4 regions of the Shewanella baltica genome follow, and region 3 is predicted to be linked to each of the others. Evidence: predicted binding sites of a transcription regulator. Region 3 holds the regulator's gene; each other region holds the start of a gene.

Region 1 (7,702 bases), 950 kb from region 3:
AATATAGGTGGCCATTTCCGAGGCGGCTTCTGTGCCTGAGGCATCCATAAACACCATGTCTATGCCATCAATGGTGAGTGTTTCCCACTTATCTTTGCCGTTTAAGGTGACATCGGGTTTAACGTAGGTCACTTCGCCTTTGGATAACCCCTTGGCGAGTGCGGCATCGACAATGCCTTGATCGTTTCGCTCTAATGTTGCGCCGTATTGATAGGCGGCGCGGCGGCTCATAGCATTACCGGCGAGGACGTTTTCGTCGACAATTTCTTTGGTGATGTTATTTGAACCATAGACTTTGACCTTAGGGTACATGTCTTTGATTGCACGGGAACCGCCAAAATGGTCCGCATGACTGTGGGAATAAATCATCGCCACCACAGGTAAGTCATTACCCTCAGGCAAGTTTTTTAGCGCAAACTCTAGGGATAACTTTGCCGCTTCTTTGGTGAGCAGCACGTCATAAAGGATCCACCCCGTTTTACCGCGGATAAGCGTTAAGTTCGACAAGTCAGTGCCGCGAACTTGATAAATGCCATCTGTGACCTTGTATAAGCCGTTAGACACCATATTCAACTGAGCTTGGCGATAGAGTGAGGGATTGACTGTGTCTGGGGTTTTGTCGCCGATAAAGCTGAATTCGGTGCGTAAAATGGCGGCAGTTGGTTCATCGAGTTCGGCGATGAGATTTTTAGAAAACTCTTCAAAGGCTTTTTTATCGGTGTAATTTAGAGTGGCTGCAGTGGCCTTGTTGACCTCAGCGGTTTGCTGGGTCGCAGGCTTTCCCTGATAGTGCAGACTGATATGTTCATGCTCGTGTTCTGCCGCCGAAGCGCTGAGGGAGAACGTTGCGATAATACTCAATGTCATCAAAGATTTTTGCATAATTTTACCTACAGATAGGAGGGATAGTGTCGTTGATGGTTTGAGTATAGACAGCTTGTGTATTTAGATAACTCGCGTTAGCTTGGGTTGTAATATTCATATTGTGAATGAGTGGTTTCCCTTATGCCGACACAAAAGCCGTTAGATTTAAACTTATTGCGAGTGTTTATGGTGGTTTACCGTACTCGTTCATTCACGCAAGCGGCTGAAGAGTTGGACTTAACTCAGTCTTCAGTCAGTAACGCGATCAGTCGATTCAGGGTATGGGTCGGGGAGTCACTGTTTAATCGGGTGGGGAGGGGAATTGAACCGACGGCGGTGGCGCGGGAAATGTATCGTAAGTTTGAGCAGCCAATGGCGGATATCGAAACCGTATTGTTGGGATTTGAGCATTTTGATCCAAAGTGCAGTCAGCGACGCTTCTATGTATATGCCAATGAGTCGGTTATCGAAGCGCTGCAAACTGGTGTGCAGGCGTTATTACAGGATGCGGATATTGAAGTGATTTTCCGAGAATCACCGCCACAGGAGGCTGATTTATATCGTGATATCTTGCTTGAGCGAGTCGCTGTGGCGATAGACATTAAACCCGCGCAGCAAAGTTTGCTCTCGAGCAAATTACTCTTCACCGAAACCTTAGTGTGTATCGTCAGTCGGCAGCATCCTCGGATTCAAGGCGCCATTACCCATGGGCAGTATTTTGAGGAGAAACACGTCTTTTTGAATATGCGGCGTTTTAATCTTACTGCGGGGGATTTGTTTACCGAAGGCGTCTTGCCTAGACGCAAGATGTATAGTGAGCAGTCATCGTTATTGAGTATGTTTGCTACCGTCGGCAAAAGTGAGGCGATAGGCATAGCGCCTTTGCGATACGCCAGTCAGTACGCCGAGTTGTTCGGCATCCAAATTTTACCTATGCCACTGAAAACAAGACCCATTGATTTGTATATGGTGTGGAGCAGTAAATACACTCAAAACCCGAGCCATCAATGGCTGCGAGGCTTATTGCTTGATGCCAGTGCGAGCACTGTAAATGAAAAAGCTCTGAATCTTGCTAGCAGCTAGGCTAGCGATTCAGAGCTTAGTTTCGGTTTTTAACCTTAGTTTTTTCTTAGTTCTAAACCTTAGTTCGTAATTTGATACTCGAACGAACGTTAATTACTGCCTTGCGAGTCTGTGGCTTTCGCCAGGTTGCTCGAAGTCACTGCGATACGGGTTGATATCTAAACCGCCGCGGCGCGTATAGCGGGCGTAAACGGTCAATTTAGTGCAATGACAGAAACGCTTCAAATCGACAAAAATCCGCTCGACACATTGCTCGTGGAACTCGTTATGTTGGCGGAAAGAAATCAAATAGCGCAGTAGTTTCTCGCGATCGATTTTAGGCCCTTGATAACGGATCATCACGCTGCCCCAGTCGGGTTGCGAAGTGATCAAACAGTTGGATTTCAGCAGGTTTGAATTAAGCGTTTCCGCGACCGTTTGCTTATCGTCCGTGCTGTTTTCCAAGTAATCAGGATTAAAACTATAATCGCTGACTTCAATATCGAGATCGTCAATACACGTGCCTGGTAACTCGATAATACGCTGAATGCCAAAGCTTTTTGGTTCGATGATTTTAACGCTAATATCACCTTGAGCACATTGGCTTAAGTCTGCGACTAAGGTCTTTTGCAGTGAATCTATGCTATCGAACTTGGTTTGATTAAAGCTATTGAGATACAGTTTGAACGATTTCGACTCAATCAGGTTCAGGCTTTCATAGCTTAAATGAAATTCAGCTATGGCCACCATAGGCTTACCTTTAGCATTTAACCAAGACAGCTCATAACCCGTCCAGATATCGGCACCATGAAACGGTAACGTCCCAGTGAGTGCAATAGCATTACGGTTTAGTGAGCGTGGAACCCCTTGCAGCAGCGACGCATCATACTCGGCTTGATAGTCTGTGGCTTTACCTAAAGTCAGGCCAACAAGCGCTTGCGCATCACTATAGGGATCGTGATTCTGTGTCATCAATACTGTTTCCATGTCAAAATAGGCGCACATTATACCTGAAATTGGATTGTGCTTAAGTGTCTTGTCTGCTCGCACTCGATAAATTTTTGCAAAACTATCATCAAGCTTACCTAACGAGTTTAGGTGAACTACCGCGTTATTACCCACAGGGTGAGCCTTCTGTGTGTATTCAAGGCGAATTTCATGCTGATCTTGATCAAGCGGTTTCTTGGCAGCCGGTGAAACGCGAAGTCGAAGGCAGTTTTGCCAATGTTGAGCATGCGCTTGAGTTGACTTTGTGGCCGGAAATTAATCATTTTTACGGTCTGTATTTTTCTGCGCCGTTATTGTTCGACTCAAAATGGGGCACGGGTGAGTTACTGCAAGTGTGGAATGAGGATGATTTTACCTGCCTGCAGCAAAATCTGATTGGTCATCTGATGATGAAGAAAAAGCTCAAGCAGCCACCGACGTGGTTCATTGGCCTATTAGATGAGGGCGATAAAATGCTCACCATCAATAACAGTGATGGCAGCGTGTGGATTGAAATCCCTGGTGAAGTGCAATCAGAGCAATTAGCCTCGAGTTTGACTGCGTTTATCGAAGCAATATCGCCACGGATAGCACCGCCCGTTAAACATGAAGAACTGCCGATGCCCGCATTAGAACATCCGGGGATTTTTGCCAGCTTTAAACGTATGTGGCAAAACCTCTTTGGTAAACGCTAGTTGGTGGGAGCTGGGCTCTTTATCTTGCTGCGAGCTCTTAGCCTTCAACCACGTTTAGTCAGAGTGTTAACGCTCAACCACACTTAGTTTGAGCGGAACATTCAACCTAAGCATGGCTTATCTTAGGTTGAGGTCTTTGGCGGGATAAAATGATGTTACTGATGATCCCAAGACAGATTTGATACTATGCGGCAAGGCTCGCAGCGAAAGTGGAACATATCCAATAAAGGTTCATCGAGTTTCCAATCATGACTGCCACAACGTGGGCAAGGTCGGGCTTTTTCTGAGGCCAAATCTTGGCCGCCGACGCGGTATAAGTAGTAATAGGTAGGGATTTTAGTGAGATATTCGATACGGCCGCGTAAATCCCAACCTCTACGAAATAAATCACTGTCTGGACTCGATAATTCCTCAAGTGCGGCAAATTCTGCTTTGGTGGCCGCCGCCATTTGTAGCTCGTCACAGGCTTGCCATTCGCTCTGCCAACGGATAATGCGTTTGTGATCGCCATTAAAGGTTGCTGGGAGTCGATATAAAGGAATGGGCAATAGATTATCGCCGCTGCGCAGGGGCGAGCACATGTGCACAAAGCTGGTATAGAGCAGTTGCCAGCTGGGTGTGTCGGTATTGCTGACCTCAGAATTAATGTCCTGACCGATAAACTTTTCCCGCGGCGCGAGTAGTTTGGCTTCGGTTAATTCTGCTAAGGCTTTTTTGACCCAAGGGCTGTGATATTTATGCGCTAAACTGCTTTTCTCTGGCATCAGTAAACGCACTCTAAACTCACCGTCATTAAAGGCGACCGCAAATTCTCGCCCTAAGATTTGGCCATTAGCTCGATAGGCTTCAAGGAGCTGATTAATGGCTTTTTCGGCGGCAGAGATAGTGGTGTCGGCGAAGCATTCGAAGCGTAGTTCAGTGACAAACATTAAGCGGTTTTTCCTTGGGATTCTAATAAGTTGATGCGTTGTTTTAGTTCAAGCAGTTCATTTTTTAATTGCATTATTTCTGCTTTTTGCTGCTCAGCATGACGTTCAAAATATGCCTGTTGTATCTGCAGGCGATCGGCAAGCAGCGCAAGCGTCAAGGTATCGTTAGTTGCAGCGGCTTCGATTGTCGGGCTGATGGCTTGTAACTCGGCTAAACGCTCGCGATCCGCCTTAGGCATAGATTTAAATTGCTGCAAGCCTTGGATCAATATCGGTAAAGGTAGGCTGCTACCTAAACGGTTTTTTATTAAGGCAAGGCTCGGTACTTTACCGCAGGCTTCGAGCGAACGTGCAGCCGCTAATACTTGGTCAAGTGGACTCATAATTAGCAAAATTCCTTAATTTGTTGAATGATTTAAACTAATCTCAAAAGGTTGCGTAAGTTTTTCCATTTAAAAACAGTGTTTTGTCATTTGGCATCTATTTTGCTTATTGTCCTGCCTAAATCGCTTTTTCAAGCAAAAATAATAATCACACAGGATGTCACATGATTAACCATAAATTGAATAACAAACTTATCGCCATCACTTTTTTAGGGCTTGCAAGCTTAGGTCTTAGCGGCTGTGTGGTCAATGTCGGTGATGGCGAATCGGGTTGGGATAGCAGCGAATCATGGGAGAAAGTGCAGGATAAAAACCGCACTAACTTAACCAAACTGAGTTTAGGGATGCCCAAAGACCAAGTGATGATCTTAATGGGCACCGCTGATTTTAGTGAAGCCTACATTCAACAAAGTGTTCAACAAGGTGAATCGAATAAAGAAGTCTTAGTGTTGTTTTATCGTACCCAGCGCAATAATGGCGATGGAAAGACCACTAAGGACGAATGCACACCTATCGTGCTGAGCAACAATGCCTTAGTGGGTTGGGGTGAAACGGCTTACAGTAAAATTTAACCCGCGAGTTTTATAGCTTACGTAGCTGAGTATCGAGTTGCTCAATGGGCTCAGTCCAGAGGGCATCAGCTTCTAGGCCTTCGATGATAAAGCTCTTTTGAGCTGGGGTCCAAAAGGGCGCTTGGCTTAGATGGATGTGATGGTCGATATCATGGGTTGCAATAAATTGCGCTATGGCTTCATCGCTACTGTCTAAACCGAGTTGCTCGAATAAGTGGCTTAGGTCTACTGGAGTTGTATCCATCATTGTTTCCTTTTCAGTATAGTGCCTTCGTTTAGAGTAAGCGCCTGATTGAAAAATGCAATCTATGATTAAAATTTGCACTTTTCCGTTTCCTTGGTAAATTAATTGTTACTCATAAAAAGTGTGAGCTAAGTCAAGGAATACTAATAATGGACAATGAAACCTTGGAAGACTGCCGTGCAGTCTATTTGACCGCGGAAGACTTACGCATCGCCGCCTCTATCCTCTATAACGCTTACCATGATGACCCTTTTTTTGTCGATTCACTTTTTACCTCAGATAAAGCCGCTTACGAGCAAAAACTGCGCGCCGCGATCCGCGAAGAACTCAATACGTTATGGCAACAAAAACAAGCACTCATAGGTTTGTTCGACCATGAAAGACTGGTTGGTTTAGCCTGTGTGGTAACGCAAGAAGTGCCTTTGGGAGAAGGGCGTTACTGGCATTGGCGCTTAAAGATGTTGTTAGGTACGGGCTGGCAATCGACCCAAGCGTTGATGAAAAAAGAGTCCAGTATTGTCGAACTCTTACCCAGTAAGCACTGCGGTATTTTGCAGTTTATCGCCCTTGCACCGAACGAGCAGCATAAAGGACTCGGACATAAGTTAGTGCAAGCGGTAGTGAGTTGGTGTGATGAGCAGCCGGATCTGGATGGCATTGGTGTGTTTGTCGCCCAGGAGAGCCATCTGCAATTATTTACCCAGCATGACTTTGTCTCTTTAGGCGAGCTCAATATCGGCAGTGTCCATGGTCAGTTATTATTCTATTCGGTTCAACAAGATGACTCACTCTTATAAACGGTTCGCCGATTTCTATCCTTTCTATTTATCCCAACACCAGCACCCGATTTGCCGGCAATTACACTTTGTTGGCAGTAGCTTAGTCCTGCTGCTGATTGGCATTGCCTTGGTTTCACAAGCCTGGTGGCTATGTTGGTTTATTCCGGTCGTTGGCTACGGTTTTGCGTGGGTGGGACACTTAGTATTCGAGAAGAATCGACCTGCGACATTTCAGTATCCCTTTTACAGTTTGATGGCTGATTGGGTGATGTTTGCTCAGATGATCAGCGGCTTTTTTAAGCGTTAAAAAAGCCGTCCGAGTGAGATGCCCATGCCCGTGTGAGAGATCGCTTACAAACGCTGTAGGACATAATGTTTTCTTTTTGATTGTTTTTTGTTCTCTTGCGTTTAATTTTAAATAGAATCATTAACTTGTGTTTATTTGCCTTATGTTTGACCGTAATTTCTTTTGTAGTCCGTTCTTTGAGCCGAACAAAAAAGTCATGGTTAACGTAGAATTCACTCATGGCCAAAGCAAATGGATAGCAAGGAAAGCGAAACAGGCCAAAGGGACGCAAGAAGCAACGAATTAAGATTTCAAGGTTGAAATCGCTGACGGTAGGAAAACTGTCATTCGCCTAGGATAGGCTAAGGAAAAGCAGGATTGCTTTTCAAGGATGATTAGAGACAGTGAGTCGTATCGTCAGGATGATGAATTTCAGGAAGAATACAGGACACGCTTAAGGATTAAGCATGAACTCGAGACAGGATGTGTCGAGACAAGGATAAAGTATAAGGGTGAACAGCTTGTACTACTCTATGGAAGACAAATTTTTGCAGGATGCAATAGGAAAAAGTCATAGGAAGTGACAGGCTCTGTAAAATGGATTTACAGGTCAAAGGACTGAGTGTTATCTCACGCAAGTTTGATACACAGGTACGAAAAGGGATTACAGGGACGACGCAGGACGCAAGCAGACGCATGGATGGTGCAGGGAGCACAAATCGAGCAGGACGGCTTACAAAGGATAAATGGGGCGCACTTTAGTTGCGCCCTTTTCTTTGGTTCATTTTCAGTATTAATCTCGCTTTGCCAAGCTATAACGCTATTCACATTGACTTTATCTTAACTCTGCTTAAAGACTTATCACCGTAAAGCATGTTTACCAGTCTTACTTCTCTTATTG
Region 2 (7,702 bases), 500 kb from region 3:
GTGGACCAATCGCCGGGCCTAGGTAAGCAATCAACTCATCCATAGGAGAACTAAACTGCGCCGCGGTGGCCTCAATCACGCCATCACATAAACCGCGCCAACCGGCATGGGCCGCAGCAACTTCGGTTCCCGCTTGATTACACAGCAATACAGGTAAACAATCGGCGGTCATTACAGCGCAAACTTGGCTCGCAGTTCGGCTATAACTGGCATCGGCAATCGGCGTACCCGCTGCGTGAGCTAAGCTCAGCGTGTCTAAATTGAGCACATGGGTACCATGGACTTGCTCAAGCCAAACAGGAGCGGCAGTTAACGCTAATTGTTTGCAGAGTAATTCACGATTAGCCATCACCAGATCTTTAGCATCACCGACATGCAGTCCAAGATTCAAACTGTCATAGGGATGCACGCTCACACCGCCATGACGATTTGTCATAGCGATGCCAACATTAGCAGGAACAGGCCAATCGTGATCAAACACTTAGAGATACTCGATCGGATGCTCTACCGTGTCTTGACGCAGTGCTTTAGTCAAAATCACCATGTCTTCAGGAATTGGCGCTTGCCAGCTCATGATTTCACAACTCACTGGGTGAGCCAATTCTAGACGAACTGCGTGCAGCGCTTGGCGCTTGAAGTTTTTCAGGATATCGAAAAACTCAGGGCTCGCCGCTTTAGGCGGTTTTGGACGACCACCATACACAGGATCGCCCACTAACACGTGGCCTATGTATTCCATGTGCACACGGATCTGGTGAGTACGGCCAGATTCTAGACGTAATCTCAAACGCGTGTGGTTACGGAATTTTTCCGCGACACGGTAATGCGTCACAGCAGGTTTACCTGAGTGCAGCACGGCCATGTGAGTACGTTTAGTAAGATGACGACCAATAGGCTCATCCACTGTACCGCCACCTGTCATAGTCCCCATAACAATCGCTTCGTATTCACGAGTGATTTCACGGGCCTGCAAAGCGGCAACTAAATGCGTTTGCGCTTCAACGGTTTTGGCAACGACCATCAAACCTGTTGTATCTTTGTCCAGACGATGCACAATACCTGCACGTGGCACATGCTCAATATCAGGACAATGGTGCAATAGTGCATTCATCAAAGTGCCATCGGCATTGCCAGCACCTGGGTGAACCACCAATCCAGCTTGCTTGTTGATCACGATAATGTCGTCATCTTCATAGACGATATCCAGATCAATGGCCTGCGCCGCGGCATGGACTTCTTCTTCGAGAGTGGCGTCTATGAGTATCTGTTGCAGCTCATAAACTTTCTCGCGGGGCTTATTAACGACAACGCCGTCAACATAAACTGCATCAGATAGGATCCATTCCTTGATGCGCGTGCGCGAGTAATCTGGGAACAACTCTGCTAGGGCCTGATCTAATCTCAGTCCAGTTTGTGTTGCCGAAATCTCGCTTTTTAGATTAATCTCTTGTGTCATAGGAACCGTATCCCCATTTAGGGGTCAAAAAATGTGTGCTATCTGTTACAATCGGATGTTTTCTATTTTATAGTGAAATGGAAAAATTCTTAACTACAACTTAAAAAGAATTGAATTCAAGTATGTATAAATTTTCCAAAGGCGTTACCTTAGTCCTATTTTCACTAGCGTTATCAGCCTGTAGCAGCAGCCCTGATGATAACGATATTGCCGCCAAAACGTCACCTGATGTGCTTTACACTCAGGCAAGAACCTCTATGGAACTTGGCAATTACTCTAAAGCTGTCCGTTCTTTGGAGGCGTTAGACTCACGCTTCCCCTTCGGACCTCACAAAACTCAAGTCCAGTTAGACCTGATTTATGCTTACTACAAAATGGACGATGTCGCTTCGGGGATTGCGAACATAGACAGATTTATCCGTCTTAATCCTACCCACCCTGATATTGACTATGTGTTCTATATGCGCGGTTTAGTGAACATGCAAGCCGACAACTATTTGTTCCACGATATGCTTAATATCGACCGAACCGATCGTGACCCTAAAAATGCTCAAGATGCTTTCAAAGATTTTGATCGTCTTATCAAAACTTACCCTAACAGCAAATATGCCGCCGATGCGCAAAAACGCATGTTAGCGTTGAAGAATCGCTTAGCAAGATATTCAATCCAAGTTGCCGAATATTATCTCAAGATGAATGCATGGAGCGCCGCAGCAATCCGAGCACAATCTGTAATGGAAACATATCCTGGCACCCCTTCAAATGAACGGGCATTAGAGATAATGATAGAAGCTTATGGCGAATTAGGTCAGAGCAAGCTGAAGCAAAACGTGCTCATGGTAATGCAAGCTAACTATCCAAACAATGAAATCTTATCAAACTAGCCGAGAATGCCCCTTTAATAGGGGCATTTTTTTGCTTTGTTACCCAAGTTAACCCATCACTGGATATTGCTAAGTCCCCAGCGTAGATAGTGGTTTGACTATTTTTAGCTCGCCACTTGCAGCGTAAATGACACTTTCGTGTAAATCTTATCCAACCGAGTCACTTTTTACGTTATTTAGTAAAAATCTATTGACTCAAAACCCGAAAAGCCTTTAAATTGCGCCCGTCGCCCGAATAGCTCAGTCGGTAGAGCAGAGGATTGAAAATCCTCGTGTCCCTGGTTCGATTCCGGGTTCGGGCACCATCTTTAAATTGGTTGCTTCAGCGACTAATGTTAGAGAATTGCAATAGGTACAGTGCAGGTGTGGTGGAATTGGTAGACACGCCAGCTTCAGGTGCTGGTGCTCGCAAGGGCGTGGAGGTTCAAGTCCTCTCACCTGTACCAAATTGCAGTTCAACGAATGAAACAAAGCATTAAGATTGTTTCTTCGGTTTTGAGATTACTCATTCGATGAAATTTCGGATAGCCATGCAGATGTGGTGGAATTGGTAGACACGCCAGCTTCAGGTGCTGGTGCTCGCAAGGGCGTGGAGGTTCAAGTCCTCTCATCTGTACCAACATTTAAACCTCGCTAAGCGAGGTTTTTTTGTATCTAAAAAAAAATAAATCCTCTGTTACTCTCCCCTCTTTCCGCTGATTTGCTATACCTAATGTTACAGACTCATCATAGGGATAGCTCGAGCTCTGCCTAAAGGACTCTTTAGTTCACTGAGGCTATCCCATATGAACGGTCTACAAATAAAACAAAAAATGTTTATCGGCATTTTGGTCCCCCTTGCAATGTTACTGACGATTGGTTTTCTCGCCATTAATATGATGGGCAACATTGAGTCGGGTGTTGAACGCATCTATAACGACAGAGTGGTGCCGCTGGATGACTTAAAAGTGATTGCCGATAAGTATGCGGTCGATGTTATCGATGCGGTCAATAAGGCGAACGCGGGTGGTTTCACCGCCTCGCAAGCGGCTGAAGCGCTAGACAGTGCCAAATCGACTATTACTCAACATTGGCAAAAATACCTATCTACCGAGCTTACCTCAGAAGAATCCCGACTCGTAAAACAAGCCGAAGTGCTGTTCTCCTCCGCGAATCAACAGATTGATACCCTGATATCGCGCTTAAGAGGATTAAACGGCGATGTTTCAAGCCAACTCTCAGCCAATATCCTGCCGCTGTACCAAGCAATTGATCCTATCAGTAACCAAATATCTGAACTGATTGCACTGCAAATCCGCGTGGCGGGCGAAGAAAAAGATAGTGTAAATGCCATTTACCAATCATCAATCACTATTTTTGCGGCATTAGCCTGTGCCGCCATGATCATCAGTATTGTGATTGGACTCTGGGTCAATCGCAGCGTGATGAATCCCATTAATGACATCCTCGGTAAACTGAAAAGGATCCATCAAGACTCAGATCTCACAGTCAGATTCACCACTTTTAATCACGATGAGCTAGGGCAAATATCCACGAGCCTCACCCAAGTAATTGAACACTTACGGGGGATTCTTCATTCCATTGCCGAGGCAGCAACTACGGTCAACAGTTCGGCAAATGAGTTAAGTAGCTTCACCCAAGACACCAATAAACGAATGCAACAGCAACAAGCCGAAACGGAGCAGACTGCAACGGCCATGAATGAGATGACGGCCACCGTTGCCGAAGTCGCCCAAAGCGCATCTGCCGCGGCGGATTCAGCCAAAGATGCCGATACCTATGCCGCCAACGGCAATAATATTGTGATGCAATCGATTAGCAGTATGTCGCAGCTTTCTGATCAAATTCAAAAAACGGCGCAGGTCATTGGATTTTTATCTAATGAAAGTCAAAATATCGGCCGCGTACTCGATGTGATTAAGAGCATTGCTGAACAAACCAATTTACTGGCACTCAATGCCGCCATTGAAGCCGCACGGGCGGGAGAGCAAGGTCGCGGCTTTGCGGTCGTGGCCGATGAAGTGCGCACCCTAGCGCAACGCACTCAAAAATCGACTCAAGAAATTGAGGCCATGATTGCCACCCTACAACAAGGGGTTAAAGAAGCCGTCAGCGCAATGGAAATCGGTATCAATCAAGTAGATGATGCCAACGATAAAGCCAATCAGGCGGGTCAAGCGCTGAAAGAAATTGTCACCTCAGTAGACAGCATCACCGAGCTGAATACCCACATTGCGACCGCAGCTGAAGAGCAAAGTAGCGTTGCCGAGAGTATTAATCGCAGTATTATTGCCATCAGCGATATCGCCGAGCATTCCACAGCTTCGGCGGCTGAATTAAGTGAATCTGTGATTAATTTGACTAAGCTCGCCAGCAGCATGCGCAATCAAGTGAGCGCATTTAAGCTCTAATTTAACTCAATCAACCACAAAACGACTGCAACCATTTTTGCTGTTGCAGTCAAACTCCCCTCTATTTACATCATCTGTAACCCATTGAAATAGAATATCCGTTTCATTATTTCTCGATTTAATTTCTCCTTCTATTGAACACTTCAAATGATCTCAGCCTTGTTATCGATAGCACGGATAGCGATAATCTCTATTGATCCAAATCAAATAGATCTTTAAACTCAATAAACATTCATAAAATTTACACGTTAAGGATTTTCGATGTTGGACAGCCGTACTATCCAAGTTATCAAGAGCACCATTCCCTTACTCGAATCAGCAGGTCCTGCGCTGACGACCCATTTTTATCAACGTATGTTCAAACATAATCCTGAACTAAAAGATGTATTTAATTTGGCGCACCAACATTCTGGTGGTCAGCCTGTAGCCCTGTTCAATGCCGTCGCAGCCTATGCGAAAAATATCGAAAACTTAGCGGTACTGAGTTCAACCGTCGAGCGCATTGCCCAAAAACATACGGGGTTTCTGATCAAACCTGAGCAATATGCGATCGTCGGCAGCCATTTATTGGCAACGCTTAAAGAATTAGGGGGCGATGCGGTAACAGAAGAAGTGTTAGAAGCTTGGGCACAGGCCTATGGATTTTTAGCCAATATTTTTATTCAGCGAGAAGCACAAATTTATCAAGCGCATGCAGAGCAAGATGGTGGCTGGTTAGGTGAGCGTCAGTTTATCATTAGTGCGAAAAATACCGAGTCAGCAGTCATCACCTCCTTCATATTGACGCCCGAAGATGGCAAGCCAGTTAAAGATTTTATCCCTGGTCAGTATTTAAGTTTGAAGCTAACACACCCGAATTTGGCATATGAAGAAATCCGCCAATATTCCTTATCCGATGCGCCCAATGGCACCAGCTACCGCATCAGTGTGAAACGCGAACTCGGCGGACAAGTGTCGAACCTGCTGCATGATGCGATACACGTCGGCGACAAAATCGCGGTGATGCCACCCGCGGGAGACTTTACCCTAGAAGTCGCGGCGGACACCCCCGTAGTGCTCATTTCGGCTGGTGTAGGCCAAACACCGATGAAAAGTATGCTCAATCAATTACTCAAGCTGCAGCATCCCAGCACTATCACTTGGCTGCATGCCTGTGAGCAAGGCGCCGTACACGGGTTCAAACAGGCTATCTACGCCAAGCGCCAGCAACATCATAATCTGACAAGTCATGTTTGGTATCGTGAGCCAGCCCCAACCGATAAGTTGGGTGATGATTATGATTTCGAAGGGCAAATGGAGTTAAGTAAAGTCGCCGAACAGTTGCTTCCCCACGCACGTTATTATTTCTGCGGCCCCATTGGATTCATGTCAGCCATCAAGCAACAACTACTCGCTCTGGGTGTCGCGGCTGAAAGCATGCACTATGAAGTGTTCGGCCCTCACGCCGATCTTTAATGGCATGACACGGACTTGAGGGAATTCACGCTCAGGTCCGTTTGAATGCTTAGCTTTCATTGTTAGCATGGCAAACGATAGCGACAAGCATGATGAATGCTTGATGTACTTTTCTATTCATCATTTTTAACGGATAGAGGCAACTTCAGCCGCAGTGAGCGCGCGACTTTCACCCGGTGCCAACTTTTCATCAAGCACAATATCGCCTATCGATAATCGATGCAGGCCAACAACCGGATTGCGGAACCGACCAAACATCCGTTTGATTTGATGATACTTACCTTCATGTAAAGTCACTTCAGCCACGTTATCAGCGAGGATAACCAGCTTAGCGGGTTGGGTTGTAATATCTTCAAAGCCAAAATACATCCCTTCGGCAAATGCAGCGATGTATTCTTCGGTTATGGGATTAGCTAAGGTAACCCGATACACTTTGTCGACCTTGTGTGTAGGTGACATCAGCGCATCAGACCAGCGGCTGTCATTGGTCAATAACAACAAACCCGAAGAGTTTAAATCTAATCTGCCAGTAATATGCAACTCATCACGGGCTTCGCAATCAAGCAAATCAATCACTGTTTTATGCTGAATATCTTTGGTAGCACTCACCACACCAATCGGCTTGTGAAGCATCACATAGACGGGCGCATTGGCCTGCAGTATTTGCTCATCGAGTTGGATGTGGGAAAACTCATCCACTTGCCTATCCATATCCTTCACTATCAATCCATCGACGCACACTCGGCCCGATAATAGCAGTTCACGCACCGCTTTACGGTGAGTGTGTAACTGGGTACAAAGATAACGATCGAGTCGGCCGCGCTTAGATTGCATAACACCACAAATGACGAAATATGAATGAGATAGCCATTCTAGCAGGATGCAAGTTCGGCTCATAGCAAGCCGAACTAAAGGAGCATCACAAAGGCTATTCTGGGCTAAATTGGATCGAACGAGGTAAAATTTGTTAAGCTAGGCGCTCAATTAATCTTACTGTGAGTGGTTACCGCATCAAAAACTTATCCGCAAGTCCCGTTTTAATACGTTCGAACCTGCTATTTTTAGCCTTGTTTTTAGTGACGCTTGCGAGCTCTTTTTTCGCCCAAGCGAGTGATGCAGTTAATCCTCCTGAAGCGGCTCGCCCCTCCGCTATCCATGATAAACCGCTGGTCGAGCGTTACGTCCTCGATGAACTTAAATCCCTCAGACACGATCAACAGGATCTCGAGCGTCGTCTCACCATCGACATCACCGACCGCGAACTCGCCGTAGCTGACAAATCGATGAACTACGCCAATGTCACTGTGACTTACTTCTTCTATATCATCGCGGGTGTCGCCTCGTTAGTCGCCTTTATCGGTTGGCAATCCCTGCGGGAAATCAAAACGCACACAGCCAAACTGGCTGCTAACCAGCTGCAAAGTATTGCCGAACAATACGAAGAAAAGTTCAAAGTACTTGAGCAAGAACTCAAGCGTAAGAGCCGTACTATCACG
Region 3 (7,702 bases):
TTCGGGATGAGTTCAGCTTGATCCCTTTATCGATTTCACGTTCTGTATGGGGATAAGTCACAAGAATGACTTTTAGCGCCCAGAGGAGAATATGACTATGATAAGAAAACACGTGTTAGTTGCCTTGAGTTTAAGCCCTGTCATCATGGTGGCTGCTGTACAAGGAATGCCGATGAAAGCCGAAGTGACCACAGGAGCTGCGCCGATAGAGCTGCGCGCCGCAGGCAGTTTAAAGACTGCTATGAAAGATATTATTGCCGCTTATCAAGCCGAGTCGCAAACGAGTGTTGCGGCACAATATGCTCCATCTGGTTTACTGTTAAAACGCATTCAAGAGGGGGAAAAAGTCGATATTTTTGCCTCGGCGAATATGAAACATCCGCAGGCATTAGTGGATGCGGGTCAGGGGAAAGCGGTGCAAATGTTTGCCCGTAATCAACTCTGCGCAGTTGCTCAGGATAATGTTCAGGTGACGAGCGCAACGCTACTCGATACCTTATTAGATCCTAAGGTCAAAGTTGGCACCTCAACCCCGAAAGCCGATCCGGCGGGTGATTATGCCTGGGCCGTTTTTGCTAAGGCCGAAGCGGTAAAACCCAATGCGAAAGCCGCGTTAGAGACCAAGGCATTGCAACTGACGGGCGGCCCTGAAAGTGCTAAACCACCTAAAGATCGCAATCCTTATGGCTGGGTGATGGAAAACAAGCAAGCAGATATCTTTTTAACCTATTGCACCAATGCTGTGCTGGCTAAAAAAGAAGTGCCGAGTCTACAAATCATCGACTTACCGCAGGAACTCGCCGTGGGGGCCGACTATGGTTTGCTGGTTTTGCAGGGCGCTAATGCTGCCGCAACGCCGTTAGCTGAGTTTATTCTATCGGCAAAAGGCCAAGCTATACTGAGCAGTTATGGCTTTCAACCTCCGGCAAAATAGCCTTATTTAGTTTTTCAGCGAGATAAAAAACGGCACCCTTTCGGTGCCGTTTTTGTTATAAACTCAAATTGTTAAAGCGTTAAAGCGTTAAAGCGTTAAAGCGTTAAAACATTAGTGCGTTAGTGCATCAGATAGAGCGTCGCTAACCCGAGGAAGGCGAACAGGCCAACCACGTCAGTGACTGTGGTGAGCACCATGCCGCCAGCGAGGGCGGGATCGATTTTAAGGCGTTTTAAAATCAATGGAATACTCGCACCTGCAAGCCCAGCCACTGTCATGTTGATCAGCATGGCACTGCCAATTAATCCCGCCAGTGCCATATCATCCTTCCACAGCAACACGGCAACAAAGACTAAAATCGACCACATTAAGCCATTGAGAAAGCCAATCGATAATTCTTTACCGATAAGCCAACGGGCGTTGCTTTGGCCGATATGGCCTAAGGCAATACCGCGGATCACGAGCGCTAAGGTTTGATTACCAGCCACACCGCCCATGCTAGGGACAATTGTCATCAAGATAGCGATAGTGGCAAATTGCTCGATAGTGCCTTCAAACATATTGCTGACAGAGGAGGCGAGCAGTGCCGCGAACAAGTTAATCGTGAGCCAGAGTGAGCGACGTAGGGTACTTTTTAGCACAGGGCCAAAAGTATCCTCGTCATCGTCCATCCCCGCCATCCCCATCATGGAATGTTCGGCATCTTCGCGGATAACATCGACCACGTCATCGATTGTTATTCGTCCTAGCAGCTTGCCATCGCTATCAACAACGGGAGCTGATACCCAGTCATTGCGTTCGAATTTCTGCGCCACTTCACTGTCGGACATGCTCACAGGAATACTTTGGATATCGGGGTCCATGATGTTGCGAATTGTGGTGCTTGGCGCGCAAGTCAGTAGATCTGCCAGCCTGACACCGCCGAGCACTTTGTCCTGTTTATCGACGACATATAAGGTATCTGTGGTGTCTGGCAGGTTGCCCCTTTGGCGAAGATAGCGCAGCACCACATCGATATTTACATCGGGTCTTAAGGTGACGGTATCTGTGTTCATCAAGCTGCCGGCGGTTTCATCGGGATAGGATAAGGCCTGTTCTACCCGCTGGCGGTTTTGTTCCGTCATCGACTGCAGCACTTGCTTGTAAACGGCATCGGGAAGACTACGCAGAATATAGGCCAGATCATCGGTGTCCATGCTCGCCGTCGCTTTCGCAACTCGCTCAGGACTCATGCTGCGGATCAGCGGATCTTTGAGTTCCTCGCTTAACTCGTCGAGTATGTCGCCTATTTGTTCTTGATCGATAAGCTGCCACAGCACTTGTCTGGCGCTGGGTGGTGAGGATTCTAAGATCAGCGCGATATCTGAGGCGGCCATTTTTTGCAGCATGTTACGCACGTGCACAAACATGCCACTGCTAAGCGCTTGGTTTAACTGGTCGAGACTATGTCCGGTGTGATCGTTTTCTGAATTATCTACGGGCATTTGTCCTCCATAGTTGTCCGCCACTGTGCGGCAAATTGGTTCGAGAGTGCGCTGCTTGGCGCAGGGCTGAGACTTAGCGGTGACTTCGCGATAACTATGCTTCAGTCACAGATAGAGCGCTCTGGCATAGGTCATGCGTTTTACGCATAGATTAAGGCGGCTAAAACTAAGGTGAGTCAGCGGTAATGCTCGCTAGTGTAATCGCCTATGGTTCGTGCCGTCGAGCGACAAATATGTCGCCAAGCTTTTGAAACGAGATGTGAACTGCACAAATAAGCAGTGCTAAGTGTGATGTGTACTGATCTGAGTGCCTGTGTGGAACACTGAGTATGAAATCAAACTAACAGGCTTCGTCAAACTTAGCGTCGATTAAGGCACAAATGGCATCCAGAGCGGGCTCAGCATCTGGGCCTTCGGCGATAAGTTTAATGGTTTTACCCATGCCAGTCTCAAGCATCAATAAGCCGAGCACGCTGGCGGCAGATGCCTGTTTATCGCCTTGTATTAAGGTGATGGTCGCATCAAACTCGGATGCCAGTACCACCAACTTAGTGGCGGCACGGGCATGTAATCCCAGTTTGTTACAGATGGTGATCTGACGTTCAAGCTTTGGCATTATTCAGCTCTCGATGGCGGGCATAAACTTTATGTTTACCGTTACTAAAGCGTTTAGCCAATTGCTCTGCGACGTAAACCGATCTGTGTTGCCCACCCGTGCAGCCAATCGCCACAGTTAAATAACTGCGATTGTTGCGCTCGAGATGTGGCAGCCAAGTTTCCAGCAAATTTTCGATTTGCCAGATGAACTTATTCACAAGTGGTTGACGATTTAAGAACTCAGCCACGGGCTCATCTAAGCCTGTCAATGGACGCAGCGCCAGTTCCCAGTGTGGGTTAGGCAGAAAGCGTACATCAAACATAAAGTCGGCTTCAGTTGGCATTCCGTGCTTAAAGCCAAAGGACTCGAAGTTAATCACTAACTCTTTATCGACGCTGCCGAGCAGAATTTGTCTCACTTGATCGCTTAAATCATAGATATTCAAATTCGACGTATCTATGTAGTGATCGACCAGTTTTGACATAGGCTCGAGCAGTTTCCCTTCCAGCTTTATCGCTTCTTGCAAAGAGACTTGGCTCTTCGACAAAGGATGCAAACGGCGGGTTTCGCTGTAACGCTTGAGCAGAATTTTATCGCTGGAATTGAGGAAGAAGCTGGTTAACTCAGTATCAGGAGGCAGGCTCGCCAGTTGCTTCACTAAGACCTTGTCCTGCTCAGGCATGTTACGCACGTCGACACTGATGGCGACGAGATCGTTACTGCCTTTGAGTTGCTCAAGCAAAGTGCCGATTAAGGGCAAGGGAAGGTTATCGACACAATAATAGCCGAGATCTTCGAGTACCCTTAGGGCGACAGATTTGCCTGAGCCTGAGCGGCCCGACACTATGACCAGTTTCATCCAGTGATTACCTGATAGAGTTCCGTTTCATCATGCGTCTTGCGTAATTGCTTTAATATTTGCTTGTCGCTCAGCTTTTCGGCCATGCAAGACAAGGTACTTAAGTGTTGCTGACATTGGTCAGCAGGCACCAGTAGTGCAAATAAAATATCAACAGGTTGCTTATCGATAGCATCGAATGCTATCGGCTCTTCACACTTAATGAGTATGGCAATGGGCTGATCTATATCGGCTAGTCGACCATGTGGAATGGCGATGCCGTTACCTATACCTGTGCTCCCCATCTTTTCGCGCGCCACTAGGCTTTCGAATATCTCTTGAGATGAGAGGGTCGGGTACTGGGCAGCGACTAAGTCGCTGATGAGTTCCAGTACCTTTTTCTTGCTGCCCGGAGTGGCGCAGGTAGTGCACTCCGGCCGCAGTATGGTACAAAGTTCCATTATTAGTGTTTTGTTAACTTCTCTTTGTGTTTAATAACCTGACGATCAAGCTTGTCAATCAGGGCGTCTATAGCGGCATACATGTCAGCATGCTCTGAAGTAGCAAAAACTTCACCACCGATAAGATTTATTCTCGCTTCGGCAATCTGTTGCATTTTCTCGACATTGAGCACAACGTGCACATTATTGATCTGTTCGAAATGGCGTTCAAGTTTTGAAAACTTTTCTTCTACATATGCGCGTAACGATTCGGTAATTTCGACATGGTGTCCACTCAGGTTTATTTGCATAGAAACGTCCTCCGATATCCACTGTAGGTTATAAACTTTTACGCTGATTAGAAGGCGGAATGAGCATAGCCTCTCGGTACTTCGCAATGGTTCTGCGGGCTACGTTGATCCCTTGTTCTGCCAGAAGTTGCGCCATCTTACTGTCGCTCAATGGTTTTTTCTGGTTTTCCGCTGCAACCAGTTTCTTAATGAAGGCTCTGATTGCTGTGGATGAGCACTCCCCACCATCGTCAGTACCGACGTGGCTAGAGAAGAAGTATTTTAGTTCAAAAAGTCCCTTAGGGGTATGCATGTATTTCTGTGTCGTCACTCGTGAGATGGTCGACTCATGCATTTCTACCGCTTCGGCAATATCGTTAAGCACCATAGGTTTCATGGCTTCTTCACCGTATTCAAAGAAACCTTGCTGATATTGGACGATACAGTTCGCCACCTTCAACAGGGTATCATTACGGCTCTCTAAACTCTTGATAAACCATTTAGCCTCTTGCAGATGACCACGAATAAATTGGCTATCGGCTTGGCTTTTAGTGCTGCGCGCCATCGAGGCATAATGTTGGTTTACATTGATTTTTGGCATGCAGTCAGGATTCAGCTCAACCACCCAGCGGCCATTTTTCTTCGACACTGACACATCTGGGATGACGTATTCGTCATCGTTGGGCGTAATCAATAAACCTGGGCGGGGATTGAGGGTTTGGATAAGCGCGATGCCGTCTCTTAACTCATCCTCTTTTAATTTAGTCTTACGCATCAACAATCTAAAATCGCGGGTGGCGATCAGATCTAAATGATCTTTGATCAGCATGCGGGCGTTTTCTAGGTTGGGCGTGTCAGCGGCGAAATGCGACAGTTGGATCAACAGGCACTCGCTTAAATCGCGGGCGGCAACACCAATGGGATCAAAATGTTGAATGCGCTTGAGTACGGCTTCGACTTCGTCGAGCTCGACCTCCGAATTGCCCATGGCTTCGAGGATTTCGTCAGTGCTTTGGGTGAGATAGCCTTGATCGTCGATGGCATCAATAATGGCGGTGGCAATGGCTAAATCGGTTTCAGAAAACGGCGTGAGGTTTTTTTGCCATTCTAAGTGTTCATACAAGCCTTCACTGGTCTCACCTTGGAAGGGCATATCGTCTTCACGACTGCCGCCGGGGCCAGAATTGGGTGAGGCGGTGAACACTTCATCCCATGTGGTGTCCATGGGGAGTTCGTCGGGCATGGACTCTTTCGTGAGCGACTCTGCCGTGTCTATGGTGGAGCTGTCTTTTTCTGGCGGCAGGGTGCTAGATTCACTGAAATCCGTATCGGATAGCGTTTGGTTTACAGGGTCTTTAGTGGCGTCGAATTGATCCTCTTCCAGCTCGAGAAGGGGATTAGAATCTAAGGCTTGCTGGATCTCTTGCTGCAGTTCTAATGACGACAGTTGCAACAGACGTATGGCCTGTTGTAATTGTGGCGTCATGGTTAACTGTTGACCCAGTTTGAGCTGGAGTGACGCTTTCATGTTACCGCTGATCCCTACGTTATTATTGTTGGATGAGGTCGCTTGTTATCATCTTGAGTGGAGTCCAATGTTGGCATAAATTGCCTGCATTGGCTCCGCTTGATTAACTATAGCCTGAATTGTTCACCTAAGTACACAGCCCTAACTTGCTGATTGTCTAAGATCTCTGCGGGTGTTCCTTCGGCAATCAAGTTTCCGTGACTCACGATATAGGCATGTTCACACACATCTAATGTCTCACGGACATTGTGGTCTGTGATCAACACGCCAAGGCCACGACTTTTGAGCTGTTCGATAATCTTTTTAATGTCGATAACCGAAATCGGATCGACACCAGCAAAGGGTTCATCGAGCAAAATGAACTTAGGATTTGCTGCTAACGCCCGCGCAATTTCGACACGGCGACGTTCACCGCCCGACAATGACATGCCTTGGCTGTCACGGATATGGGTGATGTGGAACTCTTCAAGCAGATGTTCTAGCTCTTCTTCCCTTTGCTCTTTTTTCAGTTCTTTACGCGTTTGCAGCACGGCCATGATGTTGTCATGGACGGTCAGTTTACGGAAGATACTGGCTTCCTGCGGCAAGTAACCTATGCCTTTGCGGGCACGCAGGTGCATAGGATCTGCGGTTAAATCATCATCGTCGATAAAGATATGGCCTTTATCGCTTTTAACCAGACCAACGACCATGTAAAAGGTTGTGGTTTTACCCGCGCCGTTCGGGCCGAGTAGGCCAACGACTTGACCGGTTTTTACCGTCAGACTAACGTCTTTAACCACTTGGCGACTCTTGTAACTCTTCGCCAGATTTTGTGCTCTTAGGGTGATTTGGGTCATTTAGAGTCCTGCTTTTTCACAGGTTTATCTGCTGGCGCGTCTGGTTTGGCATCATCTTGATAGCTTTCTGGCTGAATAATCGTTATCACGCGATCGTCACCACTGCCGGTGCTCTCAGCAATCAATTTTTGCTGGATGATGTTGTAGCGGATCAAATTACCCGTCACTTGGCTGCCCGCTTGATCTAACGAGGCTTTGCCTTTAAGTGTCAGGGTGCGGCTCGCCATATCGTAACGAATTTCTTTCGCGCTCGCCGAGGCTGGACGGCCATCGTCTAATACTTGGCTGTACGTCGCAGGGTTGCCAGTGGCCACTAAAATTTTGCTATTTTCACCTTCGGCAGAAAATGCACGCAGTTGATCTGCATGGATTTTAATCGAACCTTGGGTGACTTCAACCGGACCAAAGAAGATGATCTGGTTGTTCTTGATATCTGCCGTTTGGCTCACAGCCTTGATTTTGACTTCCTGTTTCAGGTCGTCAACTTTAGCAAAGGCGCTCATGCTCATTATTAGCATTAGGCTGGCAAGTAATACGTTATTTTGCTTCATATGTTCCTACTACCTGACTGGTCAATTGCACTTCTTGCGCGTTGAGGTCGGCATAAAGGCCTTGGCCTTGAATATTAAAATCTTTCCCTGTGACGTAAATGGTGCGGTCAGAGGTCATTATCATCGTATTGAGATCGAGTTCCAGATAACTGGTGGACAAGGTCTGGATCGGTTCTTCTGGGCTAATGGCATCAATAATA
Region 4 (7,702 bases), 2.9 Mb from region 3:
CACACCTAAAGTCTCAGTCTTAACGACCGCTGGATCACTACCGGTATAGACACCAACAGAATTGAACTTGAGTACAGAGCCCTTCCAACCGCCGGTTGTCTGCGCTGTACTGGTTGAGTCAGGATTACCATCGCCCGTAGTATCCGTTTGATAAGTACCTGCAGCACCATCTAGATCGACTTGTTTACCATCAATAGCGTAATAGGCCACCCAATTGCTCTCTCCATTATAAGAGGCATCATTAGGCTTAACAAAATAGGTTGTCATGATGTGTGGCTCACCGAGTGAGTCATACATAGTCATTGAGGTAACGTTATTGTATGTCTTAGGGTCTAGAGGATCGAATGCAGCAGGGTCAAGGGTACTTTCCTTAGCATTTAGATTCATTTGTAAACTGACATTTTCAGTTTTTATTGGGCTACCTGCAGTATCAGGGATTTGCACTGGTTTAGCTGTAGTCAAACTTACCGATGTCGAGTTACCATCTTTATCCACAGGGAACGTCTGCAAAAAATTACCGGCAGAATCAACCATGTAGTTATTTGAATCGACTTTAAATGCCCCTGCACGAGTAAACGAATGGTCAAGACTGCCAATCTCAGAGGCAGTGACAAAGAAGCCACCGCCTTTAATTGCCATATCAAGGGAGTTACTTGTCAGCTGTAAGCTGCCTTGATGAAATTGCTGGGCGACCTGACTCGTTGCGACACCACCACCGACAGCTGTTTTGGAATTTGAAAAAATAGAATTAGCGTAAACATCCGCAAATTCAGCACGCGATTCTTTAAAGCCAATGGTATTCGCATTCGCAATGTTGTTCGCCGTGGTGTTTAAATCTTTCTGTGCGGCAGAAATGCCACTCAATGCAATGTTAAACGACATAATTCACCTCTACTTTTGACTCAATTCAATTGCGGACAACTAACGCCCAATTCGGATTCTACAAAATTATTTTGTATAAACTTAAGTTTCAGACACTGCTAACACGTCGGTTAACTTAATACCCATACCACCTCTCAAGTTGAGAATGGCGCCAGTACTGGCCGTCCCTAAAGAAACACTGCTCACATGGGCATAGGTTGAAACGGGCAGCTCTTGGGATTTTCCATCCACTAACCCACTCGCCTTAATCGTATAATTACCTGCAACCACTGGCTGGCCATTCTTATCTAAACCATCCCAGTTCACATCGACGTTACCACCATCGCTACCATCGACTTTAAAGGTGGTCACAACTTGTCCCTTCTCATCTTCGATACGCACAGTAATCTCTGGAATTTTATCAGGGGTACTGACCACACCTTTCATCGTTGGGCTTTCAGCTGAAATATTGCCTGTATCGGTTGGGATCAACACCTTACGACCAACGAGTCCCGATGCCTGCAGTGCTTGGCTAGAAGTCATAACACTGTTTAAGTTAACTATTTGATCATTTAACTTACCGATACCGTCAACGGTCGAAAATGATGCCATCTGCGCAATCATTTGATCGTTGTCGACAGGCTTAAAAGGGTCCTGCATCGATAACTGTTGGCTTAATAACGAGAAAAAGTCATCTTGAGTTAACTGTTGGCTTTTCGCTTCCGGTACTATCGAATCTTTTGGCAGTCTTATGCCATCAAGAAACGGATTACCCGTTGAACTGGTTGATGAGTTGGTCGTCACAGCATTTGACTGACTCTTATTTTGAGCCGTCTGCGTCGATGCTTGGTTAATTTGATTAATGAGGCTCACAGCTTACCTCCTAAGTAACACATGTTATTTACCCATCCCAAGTGTTTGTTGCAGCATAGACTTAGCTGCTTCAGCGACCTGAACATTCATTTGATATGAGCGCGAAGCAGAAATCATATCTGCCATTTCTTCCATGACATTAACATTCGGTTTATAAATAAAGCCGTCCGCATCCGCCATGGGATGATCGGGCGAGTATTCTTTTAGTAGTGGTTTATCACTTTCAACAATGCCTTTTACCGCAACACCTTGAGAGGCTTGTTGCTGGCTTTGAGCTTTAGCCATTTCAGCTTCAAAAATAGGATGACGGGAACGATAGGTCTTATCTACGCTACTCGAGACGGAATCAGCGTTAGCTATGTTACTCGCAGTGGTGTTCAACCTGACCGATTGAGCCGACATTCCCGAGCCAGCAACATCAAATATGCTAAATAAACTCATGATTAATCCCCTCTCAGCGCTTTCTTCATGCCACTAAACTTACTGTCTAAAAAGCCTAATGACATTTGATATTCAAGGGCATTTTGCATGAATGCCGATTGTTCCTGTTGGATATCAACGGTATTGCCATCACCGGTATCGGGTTGATTTGGCACACGGAACTTAACAAATTGACCTGTCAACTCAGCAAGACCAAAATGCTTGTCTGACTCTTGCATTTCAAGACTATTACGCTGCTGTTGTTGGCCACGGGCGGCCTGCATTGCCGCAGAAAAATCAACATCACGGGCTTTATAATGTGGCGTATCGGCGTTAGCGATATTGCTCGAAATGACTTCAGCTCGCTGCGCTCTAATACCGAGAGTGTACTGATGCACACCCAGTGCATTATCAAAATTGATCGCCATAAAATTGCCTCCTCGTGTTACTCACGGAAATAAAGCAATTCATGTGCCAACATAGGGGAATAATGATAATAACAATAGAGATGAGCAAGTGATGGGTAAAAAATTACCGACAAATGTCGGTAATTTTCTTTAAAGCAGCAGACTTAAGTCTTTTTCTGGTAATAAATCCCAGGGTTACAACGGACCATGTCAAACTCATCCGTTAAACCAGCTATAGATTCAGAAGCACCAAGAAATAAGATCCCTTTGGGATTAAGAGCGGCAGCGAATTGCCGCAAAATTTTTGCCTTTGCCTCAGGCGCAAAATAAATCAGCACATTGCGGCAAAAGATAATGTCGAACTTACCAAGTAAGCTATAACTTTCAAGCAGATTATGTGCCCTAAAGTTCACCAAACGCTTAACATTATCCTTTAACTTCATATTGCCTGAAGGTAAAGCATCAAAAAACTGACGCTTTCGCTCTTCGGATAAACCGCGCGCTAATGCCAAGCTATCGTACTCAGCATTTTTGCAACGTTCCAACATGGAAGGCGATAAATCCGTGGCTTGAATTGACGCACTGCCCGCAAGCGCACCAGGCTTCTTCTGCTGATACTCAAGAATCGTCATCGCCAATGAATAGGGTTCTTGCCCAGATGAACACGCGGCTGACCAAATCTTAAGTGGACGACCTAAACGACTGTACTCAGGTAACAAAACGTTATGCAATAACTCAAATGGATAACGATCACGAAACCAAAGGGTTTCATTGGTCGTCATAGCATCGATCACTTCAGCCCGAAGCGCACGTTCCGTTGGCTTCATCGAATGCTTAACCACATCGGATAAGGATGGCAGGTTATATTTCCCCATCAGAGGAGCTAGACGACTGCGCACCAGATATTGCTTATTTTCACCCAGTACGATGCCGCTGTGTTGCTCTAAGAACAACCTAAATTGATTATATTCAGCTTCAGCGAGTGATTTATTTGGCACATTCACATCCTAAATCCTATAGCAAGCACCAAAATCAGTGCGAAACCATCATGTTATAAAGTCGAGATTATAGCGTAAAGCGTATCTAGGTACTAACTACTGCACTTACAAACTTAAGTGTTTATTCACGGCAGCAGCCAGTTCGTCGGGATTAAACTTAGCGATAAAGTCATTGGCCCCCACTTTTTGAACCATTGCCTGATTGAATACACCACTTAACGATGTGTGCAGTACCACTTTAATATGCTTGAGCTTAGGATCATCTCGGATCTCAGCGGTCAGGGTATAACCATCCATTTCAGGCATCTCAATGTCTGAGATAATGAGAGGGATTTCATCGGCAACATTGTCCATTTCTTTGGCGATTTCTTTAAGCTTATCTAATGCTTCTCGACCATCTTTTGCGGTATCAATTTGTAAGTTCAATGACTCGAGTGAACGAATAATTTGCTTACGCGCCACGGCAGAATCATCGATAACCATAATATGGTAATGCTGGGTTCTGTCGAGGGTCAGCTTTTCATTGGCTTCTTCACTGATAGCGGTTTTAACCGGTGAAATCTCATCTAAGATTTTTTCTACGTCGAGAATTTCAACCAATTCACCTTCAATCTCAGTTACAGCCGTCAGATAAGAATAACGACCGGCGCCTTGAGGCGGAGGCATAATCGCTTCCCAATTCATGTTGATAATCCGCTCAACAGAACTGACCAAGAAGCCTTGAACGCTGCGGTTATATTCAGAAATAATGATGAAACAGTTTTCAGTACTCGCTAAAGGTCTACCACCTGTTGCCGCACTCAGATCAATAACTGAAATAGTCGTACCGCGAATATGCGCGACACCTTTAACATAAGGATTAAGTTTAGGCAAAGTTGTCAGTGGCGGGCACTGCAGTACTTCTTTCACCTTAAACACGTTAATCCCAAACCGTTGACGACCGTTTAATTTAAAAAGCAGCAATTCTAAACGGTTTTGACCAACGAGCTGGGTTCGTTTGTTGACTGAATCAAGAATACTCGACATAACTCTGCCTTGTTGTTCTGTTTATGTACGGCCCTATGACTCGTTTGAGTATAGGCATATTAATTGCTTACGTCTTATCTATCGATAAACATAGTCGAAACTGAGTCAATCTTCTGACAGTGATGCAAAATATTATTACAGTGGTCAGCTTCGAACTTGATAAAAGTATAGGTGCATTCTGGCGTTACAAGCTAGTCTCTTCATTATGAAAGTAAATTTAGTCTGTTTTTTTAGTGTTTTCGCCCTCTTCATGCCCGCTTTTGCGAGTGCAGAGCCTATTGTTCCCACCGTATCGGCCATCTCAGAATTAGCTAAAGCGCTTATTTCAGAAAAGATATCCGTGCCAGCGAATGCCAAAGTCGATATTTCGCCGCAAATAGTTGACGCAAGAATGCTGCCGTCACAATGTTCGTCGCCAATTCAGGTTGAATTGGCTAGTGACAGGGAAATTAGCCGTAATAACACCCTAAAAGTCAGCTGCAATACGCAAGAGCTCGCTTACCCTTGGCAAATTTATATCTCGGTTAGAGTGGATATTTTATTCCCCGTTGTTGTCACAACTGAAACCTTAGCACCTGGCGAACTCATCTCCCCTAGCCAAGTTGAAATCCGTTACATTGAGCAAAATAGTTTACGGGGCGCTGAATTTGATGATCCAAGTAAATTAGCTGGTGTGCGAGTCAAACGACGCGTCTCGAAGGATTATCCTATATTGAGCAATAACTTATGCTTCGTGTGTAAAAACGACTCGGTATCTATTTATGTTCGTTCTAACTCATTCGAACTTAAAACTGCGGGCGAAGCCCTACAAGATGGCAATAAAGGCGATCGGATCAGAGTCAAAAATAGCAGTTCAAACAAAGAACTAGATGCTATAGTCACGGGCATTGGCGAAGTTGAAGTAAGAATGTAAAATAATCTAAAGCTTTTTTATAAGCTGCCGATACCCCAGTTAAGAAATCCCGTACACACGACGCTGGAGCCGAAAATGGCAATTGATATTAGCAAACTCAACACTGCAACGACCACACAAGTTCGTTCAGGTGCAACTAAAACTAGCAGCGATCAATCTGCTCAAGTTGCCACAAAATCGACAACACCACAAAGAAGCGACTCAGTGGTGATTACAGCGCAAGCGCAACAACTTCAAGGAGCTCAGACTAAAATGGCGAGCCTTCCTGAAGTTGATCAAAAGAAAGTGGCCGAAATTAAACAGGCTATCGCCGAAGGCCGCTATAAAATTGACCCTGAAAAGTTGGCTGCCAATATTGCAAGTTTTGAAGCCGAACTTAATGACTTGAATAAAGAGTAACTATGACTGAAATAGCTAAACTGGTAGATCTACAACACGCCCATTTGGCTGTTCTTAAGCAAATCATACTCAAGGAAAAAGGCGCTTTGGTTGACCAAAACGCCGATTTACTGCTTTCTCTTGCTAACGAAAAATCACAATGTCTGAAAGAACTCAAGACTAATGACGATATTCTGGCAAACCACACTGATAAGTCTCAACTCACTCAGCAAAGTGAACTCGTGCATAAAATGGCCGTTGTCAAAGACGCATTAACTGAATGCAAAGAACTGAACGATCAAAATGCCAGTTTAATTGAGATGAATTTAGCCAGCCTGAATCGCTTCGCTCAAGCTTTACAAGCTAGCAGAAACGCCTCCAGCCTTACGTATAACGATAAAGGCAAGACCTCAACTATCTCAAGTTTAGGCAATGATTTAAAGGCCTAACAGGCGCATCAATTTCCACTCTGTATTTCCCGCTTCTAAGCTCTGCTTTGATTAAAGATTAGACTTTGATACTTGTGCAGAAAAAGAAAAGCCGCATAACTACTCGCATAGTACGCGGCTCAATAGAGTCATGTAGAAATGACTAGAAATACGTGACTTCTTTCACTCGCTGTGGACGACTCTGTTGTTGATACAGCGCCCATACCTGTGAAAAATCCAGTTCTAACTCAGTGACATAATGATCGCCAGCTGGATAACTCTTAACGACCCGCGCCCCACGGATCACACCAGAAACCGACGCTTTAACATTATCGTCCGTCAACATCCAATCACTGACACTGCTGTTTGCCGTTATTTTCTGCCCATAAACTTGTTCTGCTAATTCACGATAGGCCACAATTTTTGATGCTTGCATGGCCATCAACACTCTTTGTGATTGCTCTTTAGCCGGTTGAGTCGCTAAGGGCGCATATCCTATGGCCGTTAACTTAGGAAAACTCGGCGGCGGCACATCTTCCCATTGCACATATCTATCTTTAGCAGCGCAGCCAGTTAGCATTAGCGCCGCAATAACTAAAAGGTAGCGTTTCATTTTCCATCTCCTAAAACACGGACTTCATTCATGCCTGGACTCGCCTGACGATATAAGATGCCATTTTGTGACACAATTTGCTCCGAAGGCTGCATGTAGTTTGCCAACTCTTTTTGAGTCACAAAAGTTTGAGAGGCTGATACCACACGATTGTTACTTATGTTCACAATCCGAGTATTGATCGCCATACCATTGGTAACGGGGCTCATAGTCGATACAACAAGATGCTCAACGGGAAGATTTTTCGACAATTGTTGCCAATCTCGCGTCAAAATAAAATCCCCATTAGCCGTCACTCTCAAGCCATCAGCTAAATTTAAATCCACTACATTAAACTGAAAGCTATGGAGCGACGTCATTAATCCTTGCTGTAACTGCTGCGCCAACGCATTTGTGCCATTCATGTCACCCACTAATACAGGGGTTGCGACAACAATTGGTTGATCAGAACGCAGAGCATCATTTTGCTTAACGAGCTCTGTCACAATTCGCTGTGCTAAATGGTTGATCACTGCCGTTGGCGGCAACCCATTGCCATCCACTAAACTCGGCTTGGGCGGTGTAACCGATTTAGCCACACATCCACCTAACATCAGTAATGTTAAGGGAATAATCACACGCTTTAGCATTGGATTTACCTCATCTGTGGGTGTACTGGCAATTAAATCACTCACACTCTACGCGTCTCATTTTTGTGAGTAACAAAAGCCAGCAATCTTCGGACCAAAATTGCTCCAGCCCGACAATATTATGCTCATACGCTGTATATCGACTGCGCCAATGGA

Evidence for each region. Region 3 encodes sigma-54, which starts transcription at its own class of promoters, with help from an activator protein. Its sites were predicted from a motif close to GTTGGCACGNNNNTNGNNT; they were not measured.
Region 1: a site for sigma-54 is predicted at 5,010-5,028, ahead of DYH48_RS14045 (DUF3192 domain-containing protein). Genes of this name have one in related genera too.
Region 2: a site for sigma-54 is predicted at 4,919-4,937, ahead of hmpA (NO-inducible flavohemoprotein). Genes of this name have one in related genera too.
Region 4: a site for sigma-54 is predicted at 4,636-4,654, ahead of flgA (flagellar basal body P-ring formation chaperone FlgA). Genes of this name have one in related genera too.

What each region holds. Positions count from the first base shown of each region.
Region 1 covers NZ_UGYM01000002.1:3,081,844-3,089,545, reverse strand. The annotation lists gene DYH48_RS14075 (alkyl/aryl-sulfatase) at 1-882, opposite strand, end outside; gene DYH48_RS14070 (LysR family transcriptional regulator) at 1,006-1,947, shown strand; gene queF (NADPH-dependent 7-cyano-7-deazaguanine reductase QueF) at 2,041-2,898, opposite strand; gene syd (SecY-interacting protein) at 2,958-3,608, shown strand; gene DYH48_RS14055 (Zn-ribbon-containing protein) at 3,764-4,537, opposite strand; gene DYH48_RS14050 (hypothetical protein) at 4,537-4,920, opposite strand; gene DYH48_RS14045 (DUF3192 domain-containing protein) at 5,085-5,492, shown strand; gene DYH48_RS14040 (DUF2789 domain-containing protein) at 5,503-5,736, opposite strand; gene DYH48_RS14035 (GNAT family N-acetyltransferase) at 5,886-6,533, shown strand; gene DYH48_RS14030 (Mpo1-like protein) at 6,517-6,822, shown strand.
Region 2 covers NZ_UGYM01000002.1:3,537,406-3,545,107, forward strand. The annotation lists gene pgeF (peptidoglycan editing factor PgeF) at 1-481, opposite strand, end outside; gene rluD (23S rRNA pseudouridine(1911/1915/1917) synthase RluD) at 482-1,456, opposite strand; gene DYH48_RS15820 (outer membrane protein assembly factor BamD) at 1,579-2,340, shown strand; tRNA gene DYH48_RS15825 (tRNA-Phe) at 2,570-2,645, shown strand; tRNA gene DYH48_RS15830 (tRNA-Leu) at 2,700-2,786, shown strand; tRNA gene DYH48_RS15835 (tRNA-Leu) at 2,873-2,959, shown strand; gene DYH48_RS15840 (methyl-accepting chemotaxis protein) at 3,126-4,751, shown strand; gene hmpA (NO-inducible flavohemoprotein) at 5,013-6,206, shown strand; gene DYH48_RS15850 (pseudouridine synthase) at 6,333-7,040, opposite strand; gene DYH48_RS15855 (tetratricopeptide repeat protein) at 7,202-7,702, shown strand, end outside.
Region 3 covers NZ_UGYM01000002.1:4,035,383-4,043,084, reverse strand. The annotation lists gene DYH48_RS18120 (molybdate ABC transporter substrate-binding protein) at 98-934, shown strand; gene mgtE (magnesium transporter) at 1,054-2,418, opposite strand; gene DYH48_RS18110 (HPr family phosphocarrier protein) at 2,759-3,034, opposite strand; gene rapZ (RNase adapter RapZ) at 3,021-3,875, opposite strand; gene ptsN (PTS IIA-like nitrogen regulatory protein PtsN) at 3,872-4,315, opposite strand; gene hpf (ribosome hibernation promoting factor) at 4,318-4,605, opposite strand; gene DYH48_RS18090 (RNA polymerase factor sigma-54) at 4,634-6,112, opposite strand; gene lptB (LPS export ABC transporter ATP-binding protein) at 6,220-6,951, opposite strand; gene lptA (lipopolysaccharide transport periplasmic protein LptA) at 6,948-7,502, opposite strand; gene lptC (LPS export ABC transporter periplasmic protein LptC) at 7,489-7,702, opposite strand, start outside.
Region 4 covers NZ_UGYM01000002.1:1,147,906-1,155,607, reverse strand. The annotation lists gene flgE (flagellar hook protein FlgE) at 1-882, opposite strand, end outside; gene flgD (flagellar hook assembly protein FlgD) at 964-1,734, opposite strand; gene flgC (flagellar basal body rod protein FlgC) at 1,759-2,175, opposite strand; gene flgB (flagellar basal body rod protein FlgB) at 2,178-2,582, opposite strand; gene DYH48_RS05180 (CheR family methyltransferase) at 2,726-3,565, opposite strand; gene DYH48_RS05175 (chemotaxis protein CheV) at 3,665-4,585, opposite strand; gene flgA (flagellar basal body P-ring formation chaperone FlgA) at 4,791-5,498, shown strand; gene flgM (flagellar biosynthesis anti-sigma factor FlgM) at 5,574-5,897, shown strand; gene DYH48_RS05160 (flagella synthesis protein FlgN) at 5,900-6,325, shown strand; gene DYH48_RS05155 (LPP20 family lipoprotein) at 6,468-6,917, opposite strand; gene DYH48_RS05150 (FlgO family outer membrane protein) at 6,914-7,546, opposite strand.